DNA from 3 places in the Devosia salina genome. Region 1 is predicted to be linked to each of the others. Evidence: riboswitches for the same ligand, from Rfam matches in the RefSeq annotation. Region 1 holds a riboswitch; each other region holds the start of a gene.
The links. A riboswitch is a leader RNA that binds a small molecule or an ion and turns the genes downstream of it on or off. The one in region 1 is predicted to bind FMN.

Region 2: linked by a shared signal. The riboswitch ahead of K1X15_RS06275 (DMT family transporter) and the one ahead of ribD (bifunctional diaminohydroxyphosphoribosylaminopyrimidine deaminase/5-amino-6-(5-phosphoribosylamino)uracil reductase RibD) in region 1 are both predicted to bind FMN.
Region 3: linked by a shared signal. The riboswitch ahead of ribD (bifunctional diaminohydroxyphosphoribosylaminopyrimidine deaminase/5-amino-6-(5-phosphoribosylamino)uracil reductase RibD) and the one ahead of ribD (bifunctional diaminohydroxyphosphoribosylaminopyrimidine deaminase/5-amino-6-(5-phosphoribosylamino)uracil reductase RibD) in region 1 are both predicted to bind FMN.

The regions. Positions count from the first base shown of each region.
Region 1 covers NZ_CP080590.1:2,621,964-2,625,377, forward strand. The annotation lists gene K1X15_RS12710 (riboflavin synthase) at 1-440, opposite strand, end outside; gene ribD (bifunctional diaminohydroxyphosphoribosylaminopyrimidine deaminase/5-amino-6-(5-phosphoribosylamino)uracil reductase RibD) at 421-1,518, opposite strand; FMN riboswitch at 1,560-1,709, opposite strand; gene K1X15_RS12720 (hybrid sensor histidine kinase/response regulator) at 1,846-3,414, opposite strand, start outside.
Region 2 covers NZ_CP080590.1:1,316,993-1,320,406, forward strand. The annotation lists gene K1X15_RS06270 (MurR/RpiR family transcriptional regulator) at 1-836, opposite strand, end outside; gene K1X15_RS06275 (DMT family transporter) at 948-1,919, opposite strand; FMN riboswitch at 2,019-2,163, opposite strand; gene K1X15_RS06280 (MFS transporter) at 2,322-3,414, shown strand, end outside.
Region 3 covers NZ_CP080590.1:2,780,453-2,783,866, forward strand. The annotation lists gene K1X15_RS13555 (VUT family protein) at 1-73, shown strand, start outside; gene queF (preQ(1) synthase) at 70-531, shown strand; gene K1X15_RS13565 (hypothetical protein) at 638-916, opposite strand; FMN riboswitch at 1,110-1,259, shown strand; gene ribD (bifunctional diaminohydroxyphosphoribosylaminopyrimidine deaminase/5-amino-6-(5-phosphoribosylamino)uracil reductase RibD) at 1,301-2,398, shown strand; gene K1X15_RS13575 (riboflavin synthase) at 2,379-2,987, shown strand; gene ribB (3,4-dihydroxy-2-butanone-4-phosphate synthase) at 2,963-3,414, shown strand, end outside.

The sequences.
Region 1 (3,414 bases):
TTGATGGTGAGGCTGATGCCATTGAGGGCGATGGAGCCTTTTTCGACGCAATAGCGTCCAAGGGCGTCGGGCAGCACAAAGACATGCTTGTAGGCGCCATCGGCCTCGACCCGCTCCACCAGTCGCGCCAGTCCGTCGACATGACCCTGCACCAGATGTCCGGAAAGCCGCGTGTCGAGCGTTACCGCACGTTCCAGATTGGCGTATTGGCCGACGGCCAGGCCACCCAGATTGGTGCGCGCCAGCGTTTCGGGGCTGATGAAGAAACGGGCGCGGCCGGCGCCATCGAATTGGGTGACCGTCAGGCACACGCCATTGACTGCAATGCTCTCGCCCAGCGACAAGTCCGGCCAGCCGCTCTCAAGTTCGATCTCCAGCGAGCCGCCATTGGGCGCGGCCAGAGAGACGCGTGCGCGTTTTTCAATGATGCCCGAGAACATCTTTTTCCTTTCCGTGTGAATAAGCTTGGGAAGCCGGGTTGTGCCGAACGGTTACCCGGTCGGTCCCGTCGGGATTGGCGGCCTGTTCGATCAGGACATGCTCGTCCCAGAGGCCGCTTGTGAGCAGACGCGCGGTCAGAGTCGGACCAGCTTCGACCAGCACTTCCATGCCGCCCGCCATGCCAATCGCTTCCAAGGCGTGGTGCACGTCATCGGCCAGGTGCAGGGCAAAGCCGCGCTCTCGGGCAGCATCCAGATAGGTCTCGGTGACCCGCCGGCGCCGGTCCAGAATGGCCAACATGCGTTGCTTTTCCGGATGGTCTGGCACCCGCCGCACGGTAAAGAGAGGGTTGTCGGCCAGCACTGTCCCCGAGCCTGTCAGGACGGCATCGGCCCGGCGCCGCAGACGATGGGCCAGGTCCAGCGAGGAAGAGCTTGTAAAGGTCTTGCGCCCGGCGGCCGGTACCATGCTTCCCGATGCGGAAATGGCCTGCTTGATGGTGATGAAAGGCAGTCCGGTCCGGACGCGTTTTGCGAATGGCGCGAGCAGCCGGTTGGCTTCTCCAAGCAGCACAGCGGCTTCGGGGTGGTGCAGATCGGACAAGAAGTGCACATCGAGTCCCGCTGCGCGCAGGCGTTCGGCGCCTCCGCCCGCGACCTTGGGATTGGGGTCACGGCAGGCAATCCAGACGTGACGGGCCCCCGTGCTCAAGATGGCCTCAGCGCAGGGTGGCGTGCGGCCGTGGTGGTTGCAGGGTTCGAGCGTTACCACGACGCTGTCGATATTGTCTGCAAGGCCTGCGGAACGGGCCTGGGCGATGGCCTCGGCCTCGGCATGGAGCAGACCCGCCCGCCGATGTGCGCCGCTGGCCAACTCCTGTCCCAGAGCGTCGAGCAAGATGCAGCCGACCGGCGGATTGGGGGCCGTCGCACCCTCATGGGCCCGCGCCAGATCCAAGGCACGCGCAAAGGCGCTCAGGATCGGCTGCGGCGGAAGATATGGATGGGGATAAACTGCGCTTTCGTCCATGCCCGTCCCGTCGTCACCAAAGACGCGTTCCAGGGCAAATGACGACAAGCACGCGCTGTCCGGTGAACGGAAAGCGCGCGTCGACGATCATCGGTTCTCTTCCATCCGGACTATACCGTCGGCCCCGGAATTACACCGGGTCTGCTGACCCCACCCCGAAGGATGGGCGCTCGCGGGCTGATGTGCGCAAAGACACAATTACCGCCGGTGGGGAATTTCACCCCGCCCTGAGAACACTCATCCGCATTGAATAGGGAGCGTGGGCCGCAAGATCAAGTGGGCACAAAGGCGTAACCGGCACGAGTGTCGATGCGGACCTCCGAGCGCACACGCGCAAGATCGGGATCAGCATCGCCGTAACACCAGATTCTTGCTCTACTGCAAGATTTTGCGCAGGCTGGCAGCCAGGTGGTCGCGACTGTAGGGCTTGCTGAGCAGATCGATGCCCGGATCAAGGCGCCCATCTGTTTCGACGGCGTTCTCGGCATAGCCGGACGTGAACAGGACCTTGAGGTCTGGTCGCAAGACCCGCGCTCTTTTCGCAAGGTCGACGCCATTCATGCCACCGGGCATGACGATATCGGTGAACAGCAGCGTGACGTCGGGATTGGCCGCGAGTAGTTCCATGGCCGGGGTCGCGGCGGTCGCCTCCAGGACGCGGTAGCCCAGCCCTCCAAGCAGGCCGCAGACGTGACGGCGGACCAGGGCGTCATCCTCGACAACCAGGATCAGTTCGTTGCCCCCTTCGGGCACTTGACGCGCTGGATTTTCCGGGCATTTGCCCACGCTTTGATTGGCCCTAGAAAAATACAGACTGACCGAGGTTCCGTGGCCCACATCGGAGCGAAGGCGGAGGTGACCGCCCGATTGCTTGACGAAGCCATAGACCATGCTCAAACCGAGGCCCGATCCCTTGCCAACATCCTTTGTGGTGAAAAAGGGCTCAAAGACTTTGGACAGCAGTTCCGGTTCTATTCCGTGGCCGGTGTCAGATACCGCCAGAACCACATACTGTCCGGGCGCGACATCGGCTGCTATCGCCTGACTGGTGTCGAACGTCGTGTTGGCCATGCTAATCGTCAGGCGCCCACCATCGCTCATGGCGTCGCGGGCGTTGATGGCCAGATTGAGAACGGCGCTTTCCAGCAGAGCCGGGTCGATTTCGACGGGCCACAGTCCTTCTGGCTGGTCGACCTCGACATCAATGTGCTCGCCCAATGTCCGAACCAGCATGGTATGCATGCCGGCAATGAGGCTGCCCAAATCAAGCAGCTGCGGCTGCAGGGGCTGCTTGCGGCCAAAGGCCAGCAGGCGACTTGTCAGGTCCGCTCCCCTTTGGGCGGCCGTGGAAATCATTTCGGCGAGGTGACGCGACTCCTGCCCGCTCTCAAGCGCCTCGCATAGCAGCTCGGCACTGCCCGCGATGACGGTGAGGAGGTTGTTGAAGTCATGCGCGACACCGCCTGTGAGCTGGCCCATGGCTTCGAGTTTTTGCGCCTGCCGCAAGCGGCCCTCGAGCTCACGCTGGGCTGACACATCGAGCATGCTGCCCACCATCCGTACCGCCTTGCCGCTTTCGTCGCGGATGACCGAGCCGCGGTCGATGATGCTGAGCGCGTGCCCGTCGCTATGCAGGAAGCGGTACTCACTGACCCAGGTTTTCTCTGTGCCGTTGATAACCGCATGAATGCTCTCGATCACCCGGTCGGCGTCTTCGGGATGGATGCGGTTCATCCAAGACCCGGGACCTGGCTCCACCTCGTCAGGGTCATAGCCGAACAGCGTCTTGAAGTTCTCATTCCACCACAGGGTGTTGCCGACCAGGTCCCAGTCCCAGATCACATCATTGGTGGCCTGCGCCACAAGCAGAAACCGCTCGTTGCTGATCCGGACGTGTTCTTCGGCCCGCTTGCGCCGCGATATGTCGCGGAAATAGACGGCGAG
Region 2 (3,414 bases), 1.3 Mb from region 1:
TAGATCTGCCGGCGGCGCTCCGCAACGCAGACGGTAAGCGCTGTGGCCAAAGCCAGGCTGGCGGAAAGGGAGCGGAAGCCCGCGTGATCCGCCTCGATCAGTTCGAACCACTCGGTGGCACAGGCCGCCAGCGGCGACAGGGCGGAATCGGTGAGCGCGACAACGGGAACCCCCCGCTCTGAAAGGCTCTGCGCCTGCACCACGCTCTCCGCTGCATAGGGCGAGAAGCTGACCGCGATGGCCGCGTCAACGGGTGATGCCAGGGTGAGGATGTCGTCATCATTGCCGATGGCCGAACTGACCACCTGGCAACTCACCTTGAGCTTGCCAAAGGCATAAGCCATTGAGCTGATGATGGGAAAGCTGCGACGTCGGGCAATGAGGTAGATGGTGTCGGCCTTTGCCAAGAGGGCAACGGCTCTTTCGAACTGATCCGCATCGATGGTGGCGGTCAGCGCCTCCAGACTCTGATGGGCCGCCGCGATGAAACCCTTGAGGATGGTGCTGCTTTCCGCCTCTTCGGCCCCGCTTTCCTCGATCTGCCGGAGCCGGTCTTCGTAGGATGAGTTCCGCCCCTTGAGCCGGGCTCGAAACAGATGCTGCAGGCCGGAGAAGCCATCGAAACCGAAGTTCTGAGCAAACCGCACCAGCGTGGACGGCTGCACCTGCGCCGCCTGCGCTATGCTGGCCGTGGTGCCGAAGGCGATTTCGTCCGGATGCTCCAGCGCATAGGCGCCGACCTGCATGAGCCGCTTGGGCAGTGTGGTTCGCTGCGCCATGATTGCGGCACGAAGGGCTTCGAAATCCTCTGGGGCAACAATAGGCGGCGCGGACATGGCGGCTTCCCGTGGAATGGACGTTCCATATCTGGAATGAATCGCGCCTCACGGCAAGAAAAAGGGCAGAACGGAACCCGTCCTGCCCTTGAACTGCGATGCTGGAACCTGTCAGGCGGGCTGCAGGCGGCTCGGTGCGCCACGGTTCTCCACCCAGTAGATGAAGGCTGACGCAGCCACGATCAGCGCCGCACCGACCCAGAACCACTGCGATGGCACCTGGCCCAGGGCAATCCAGCCCACCAGGCCACTCAGTGGCACCTTGAGGTCGCCAAAGGGCTGCAGATAGGTCGCGTCCGCAACCTTATAGGCGAAGGCCAGCAGATATTGCGCGACAGCCGTCAGGGCGCCGAGCAGCAACAACAGCCAGAGGCCGGTGCCATCGGGCAGTGCAAACGGGAAACCCGGCGCCATACCCATGGGCAGGATGCCAGAAAGGGCATTGGCCACGAGGAGAATGGCAAGATGATTGGGCGTCATCAGGACCAGCAGCGAGATGGTCATGGTTTCAGGGCTCTCGCCTTTGCGGGCCAGATACTTGGTCAGCACATCGGTGCCGGCCCAGAGCGCAGCGGCAGTGATCGGGATCAGCGCCTGCCAGCCAAGGCTTTCAGTTCCGACGCCCGAGACGATGATGGCTCCCACAAAGCCGATAATGGAGGCAGCAAGGCGTGCCGAGGACACCCTCTCACCCAGGAACAGGGCGGAGCCAAGAATGATGAAGAGCGGGCCGGTGGCCAGAAGGGTCACCATCTGCCAGATCGGCACGCCAGAGGCGAAGCCATAGACGAAGACATGGACGCCGAGGGCCGAGACGAAGGCCCGGATCTCGTGGGCGACCGGGCGCCTGGTCCGCAGGTTTGAGAGGCCGATCCTGAGGATCAGGGGCAGCGCCAGGATAGAGGCGATCACGTACTGCCAGAAGGCCATACCTGTCGAACTCATGCCAAAGCCGCCCCATTCGGCGGGCGTCGGCAGAACCGACTGGAGAACATTGGTGCCTGCAAACACGATGCTGGCCACCACCATGAAGGCGGCGCCCGACGTTGCGGCGCTGTTGGAAGTCGAGGAAATCTGGCTCATCTGTCGTCCTTTCCGTAACCAGTTTCCTCAGGGTTACGGGAGGCGACATGCCGAAAATGGCGCAGCCAAATAGCCACGCGCGCCGGCAAAGGCGCTTTGTCCCGTTCTCTTTCATCCGGACTGTGACCGTCGGCTCCGGATTTACACCGGATCTGCTGACCTCCCGATGGTCGGGAGCGCTCGCGGGCTTGGCATGTCTGCCTTTACCGCCGGTGGGGAATTTCACCCCGCCCTGAGAACAATGCAGGCAAGCCTGCAGGGGCTTAGATAGGCCAGTTGGCCGGGTCTGACAAGCACGCACAGGGGTGATACCGGTTCTGCCCAAAATTTGAGCGAAATCGGATTGCATTCCGCCCCGGCTCTAATTAAACAAGTGGTATCTTGTTTAATAAGGCACCCGTCATGTCTGAAACCGTGGAAGGCCGCTGGGCCGAAATTTTCGGCCCCCGCTATCTGGCTGTCACAACCATTCTTGCCCTGGGCGTGTCCCTGTTCGCATTCAATGCGTTCTTCACTTCGGCGGCTCTGCCCTCGGCCGTACAGGAGCTGGGCGGCATCGAGGTCATTTCCTGGGCGACCACGCTCTATCTGGTCTTTGCCATTGTCGGTGGCGCGGCCGCAGCCCTGTTCAAGCGTCGGCTGGGATCGCGTGGCTCGCTGCTGGGCCTGGCGGGGGTGTTCCTAGTGGGCACGCTGATCGCCGCGACCGCCGGAGACATGTCGCAGGTGCTGGTGGGCCGGGCGATACAGGGGTTCGGCGAGGGCGTTGTTGCCGCGCTCTGTTTTGCGCTCATCCCTGAGCTGTTCCCCAGCCGACTGGTGCCCAAGGTGTTCGGAATGCAGGCCATGGTCTGGGCCATTGCGGCCTTTGGCGGCCCGGCCGGGGCAGGGGCGCTTACGGAGCTGATTTCCTGGCGCGCTGCCTTTCTCGTCAATGTCCCGCTGGTGCTGATCTTCGGCACCATGGTGCTCCTTGTCGTGCCGCAGGGTGAAAGGGTGACCCAGAGCAGCGGCTTCCCGGGCTTGCGGCTGGTGACGATCGGCGGCGGGACCATGCTGGTGGCGTTGGCCGCCATCGCACCGCCAATGCAGGCGGGACTGCTGCTCGCCGTCGCGGCCGTTGCCCTCATCATGGCGGTGTGGCTCGACCGGCGGAGCATCGAGCGACTGATGCCGCCTGATGCCTTTTCCCTGCGTTCAGCGGTGGGGTCCGGGCTTTGGATGTTCCTGCTCATGCCGATCGCCGGCGCGGCCACGGGTGTCTATCTGGTGCTGCTGTTGCAGCAATTGTGGGGATACGGCCCGACCCAGGCGGCAATCATCGGGGCGGTGATGGCCATCGGCTGGAGCCTGTCTTCCGTGACGGTTGCCAATGTGCGCAGGCGGTCCACCCGACGTATCCTCATCCGCCTTGGGCCTGTGCTGCTTGCGCTGGGGCTGGTTGGCGTATTTGCCGGGCTCCAGCTGACCCAGCCGGTCATTCTGATTGTTGCAC
Region 3 (3,414 bases), 160 kb from region 1:
TGCGTTGCCGCTGCTTCATCTGTTGCAGACACGCCGCACGTCGGCGGCTCCCATTGAGGGAGCACAGGCATGAGCGAGCAGCATCTTGGCCTGAGCCAGCTTGGGCGCGACATTCCGGCACCCACTGACCCCACGACGGCCGTTTTGGAACGCGTGCCCAATCCTCACGAGGATACCGATTATCTGACCCGTTTCACCGCGCCTGAATTCACGTCAATTTGCCCGGTCACAGGTCAACCGGATTTTGCCCACCTGGTCATTGACTACGTTCCGGACAGGTGGCTGGTAGAGTCAAAATCCCTCAAGCTCTATTTGACGGCTTTCCGCAATCACGGGGCCTTCCATGAAGATTGCACAGTCGGGATCGGGCGTCGTTTGGTGGGCCTGCTCGAGCCGCGCTGGCTCAGAATTGCCGGCTACTGGTATCCGCGCGGCGGCATCCCGATTGACGTCTTCTGGCAGACCGGGACTCCGCCGAGCCATCTCTGGCTACCAGACACTGGCGTCCCCAGCTATCGCGGCCGTGGCTAGGTTCAGTTTGTTCGTGCGCCAACCAATGCGAGCGTGCAACTGAACTCGAGAATTGACTCGCAGGGCAGTCTCGCAACTTGAGGCTGCCCTGCGAGGTTTGGCAATATTACCAGACCCCACCGTCGTCCGCCGGCTCCTCAACCGGTTGTTCGATGGGCTCCGACACGGACCCACCGCCGGCATTGCCCACCTTGCGATCATTTCCCTGGTTTCCGTCAAAGCCGGAAATGCCGCTGTCATTGGTGTGGCTCTGGCCCGGACCTGCCATGTCAATCAAATCGACAGGAGCAGGCACGTCGCCAGAACCAATGGCCAATGCGGGGCTGGCGATCGCAATCGCCGCGACGACCGACAGCGCGGAAGACAGAAGAAGAGACTTTTTCATAAACACCCTCATAGGATTTCGGCTCAACAGGGCCGGTCTCGCAGTGTCTGGTCAGACTCACGTACGGTTCCTATTCGAACTGAATTGCTATTGAGATAACTTGCATGCACATGCCCGGGATAAGGGCACGTTGATGTGCCTTCTTGATCTGTTGCCGCCCTTGCTCTAAGTCAAATTGAAGCAGGTTACCTGCAAGTGTTCTCAGGGCGGGGTGGAATTCCCCACCGGCGGTAATTGTGTCTTTGCACACATCAGCCCGCGAGCGCCCATCCTTCGGGATGGGGTCAGCAGACCCGGTGTAATTCCGGGGCCGACGGTATAGTCCGGATGGAAGAGAACCGATGATTGTCGACGCGCGCTTTCCGTTCACCGGACAGCGCGTGCTTGTCGTCATTTGCCCTGGAACGCGTCTTTGGTGACGACGGGACGGGCATGGACGAAAGCGCAGTTTACCCCAATCCAGACTTTCCGCCGCAGCCGATCCTGCGCGCCTTTGCGCGTGCCTTGGATCTGGCGCGGGCCCATGAAGGCGCAACCGCGCCAAATCCGCCGGTCGGTTGCGTGCTGCTTGACGCCAATGGGCGGGAACTGGCTACCGGCGCACATCGGCGGGCAGGCATGCCTCATGCCGAGGCTGACGCCATCAACAAGGCTCGCGCCGCCGGGCTTGCCGATAAAATCGACAGTGTCGTGGTGACGCTCGAACCCTGCAATCACCACGGTCGCACGCCACCCTGCGCTGAGGCCATTCTGAGCACCGGCGCACGCCAGGTCTGGATTGCCTGCCGTGACCCGAATCCCAAGGTCACGGGCGGAGGCGCCGAACGCCTGCGCGCAGCGGGGCTCGATGTGCACTTCTTGTCCGGTCTGCACCACCCCGAAGCCGCTGTGCTGTTTGGAGAAGCCAACCGGCTGCTCGCGCCATTCGCAAAACGCGTCCGGACCGGACTGCCTTTCATCACCATCAAGCAGGCCATTTCCGCGTCGGGAAGCATGGTACCGGCTGCCGGGCGCAAGACCTTTACCAGCGCTGCATCGCTGGACCTGGCCCATCGTCTGCGGCGCCGGGCCGATGCCATCCTGACCGGCTCGGGGACAGTGCTGGCCGACAACCCTCTCTTTACCGTGCGGCGGGTGCCAGACCATCCGGAAAAGCAACGCATGCTGGCCATTCTGGACCGGCGCCGGCGGATCACCGAGACCTATCTGGATGCTGCCCGAGAGCGCGGCTTTGCCCTGCACCTGGCCGATGACGTGCACCACGCCTTGGAAGCGATTGGCATGGCGGGCGGCATGGAAGTGCTGGTCGAAGCTGGTCCGACCCTGACCGCGCATCTGCTCACAAGCGGCCTCTGGGACGAGCATGTCCTGATCGAACAGGCCGCCAATCCCGACGGGACCGACCGGGTAACCGTTCGGCACAACCCGGCTTCCCAAGCTTATTCACACGGAAAGGAAAAAGATGTTCTCGGGCATCATTGAAAAACGCGCACGCGTCTCTCTGGCCGCGCCCAATGGCGGCTCGCTGGAGATCGAACTTGAGAGCGGCTGGCCGGACTTGTCGCTGGGCGAGAGTATTGCAGTCAATGGCGTGTGCCTGACGGTCACCCAATTCGATGGCGCCGGCCGCGCCCGTTTCTTCATCAGCCCCGAAACGCTGGCGCGCACCAATCTGGGTGGCCTGGCCGTCGGACAATACGCCAATCTGGAACGTGCGGTAACGCTCGACACGCGGCTTTCCGGACATCTGGTGCAGGGTCATGTCGACGGACTGGCGCGACTGGTGGAGCGTGTCGAGGCCGATGGCGCCTACAAGCACGTCTTTGTGCTGCCCGACGCCCTTGGACGCTATTGCGTCGAAAAAGGCTCCATCGCCCTTAACGGCATCAGCCTCACCATCAACGGTCTCGAACGGCGGGACGGGGGCGTTGCCGTGCTGGTGACCATCATCCCACACACCTGGGACCACACCAATCTCAACACGCTCGCCATTGGCGACGATCTCAATGTCGAGGTCGACGTCATGGCCAAATATGTGGAGCGCCTATGTCTGCCCTATCTCAAGCCCTGACCCAATTGCGCAATGGCGGCATGGTGATCCTGGTCGATGACGAAGATCGCGAAAATGAAGGCGATCTGGTCATTGCCGCCGAATTCGCCACCCCTGAAGCAATCAACTTCATGGCCCGGTTCGGCCGCGGCCTGATCTGCCTAGCGCTCACCGGCGAACAGGTCGACCGGCTTGGCCTGCCCCCGATGGTGGCCAACAACCGGGCCCGCCGCTCGACCGCCTTTACCGTTTCCATCGAGGCCGTCGAGGGGATTACCACGGGCATTTCGGCGCATGACCGGTCCCGGACAATTCAGATTGCGACCGACCCCGGTGTCAGACCCGCCGATATTGCCTCGCCGGGCCATGTCTTTCCGCTGCGGGCCGCCGACAATGGCGTATTGGCGCGCGATGGCCATACCGAAGGGGCGATCGACCTGATGCGGCT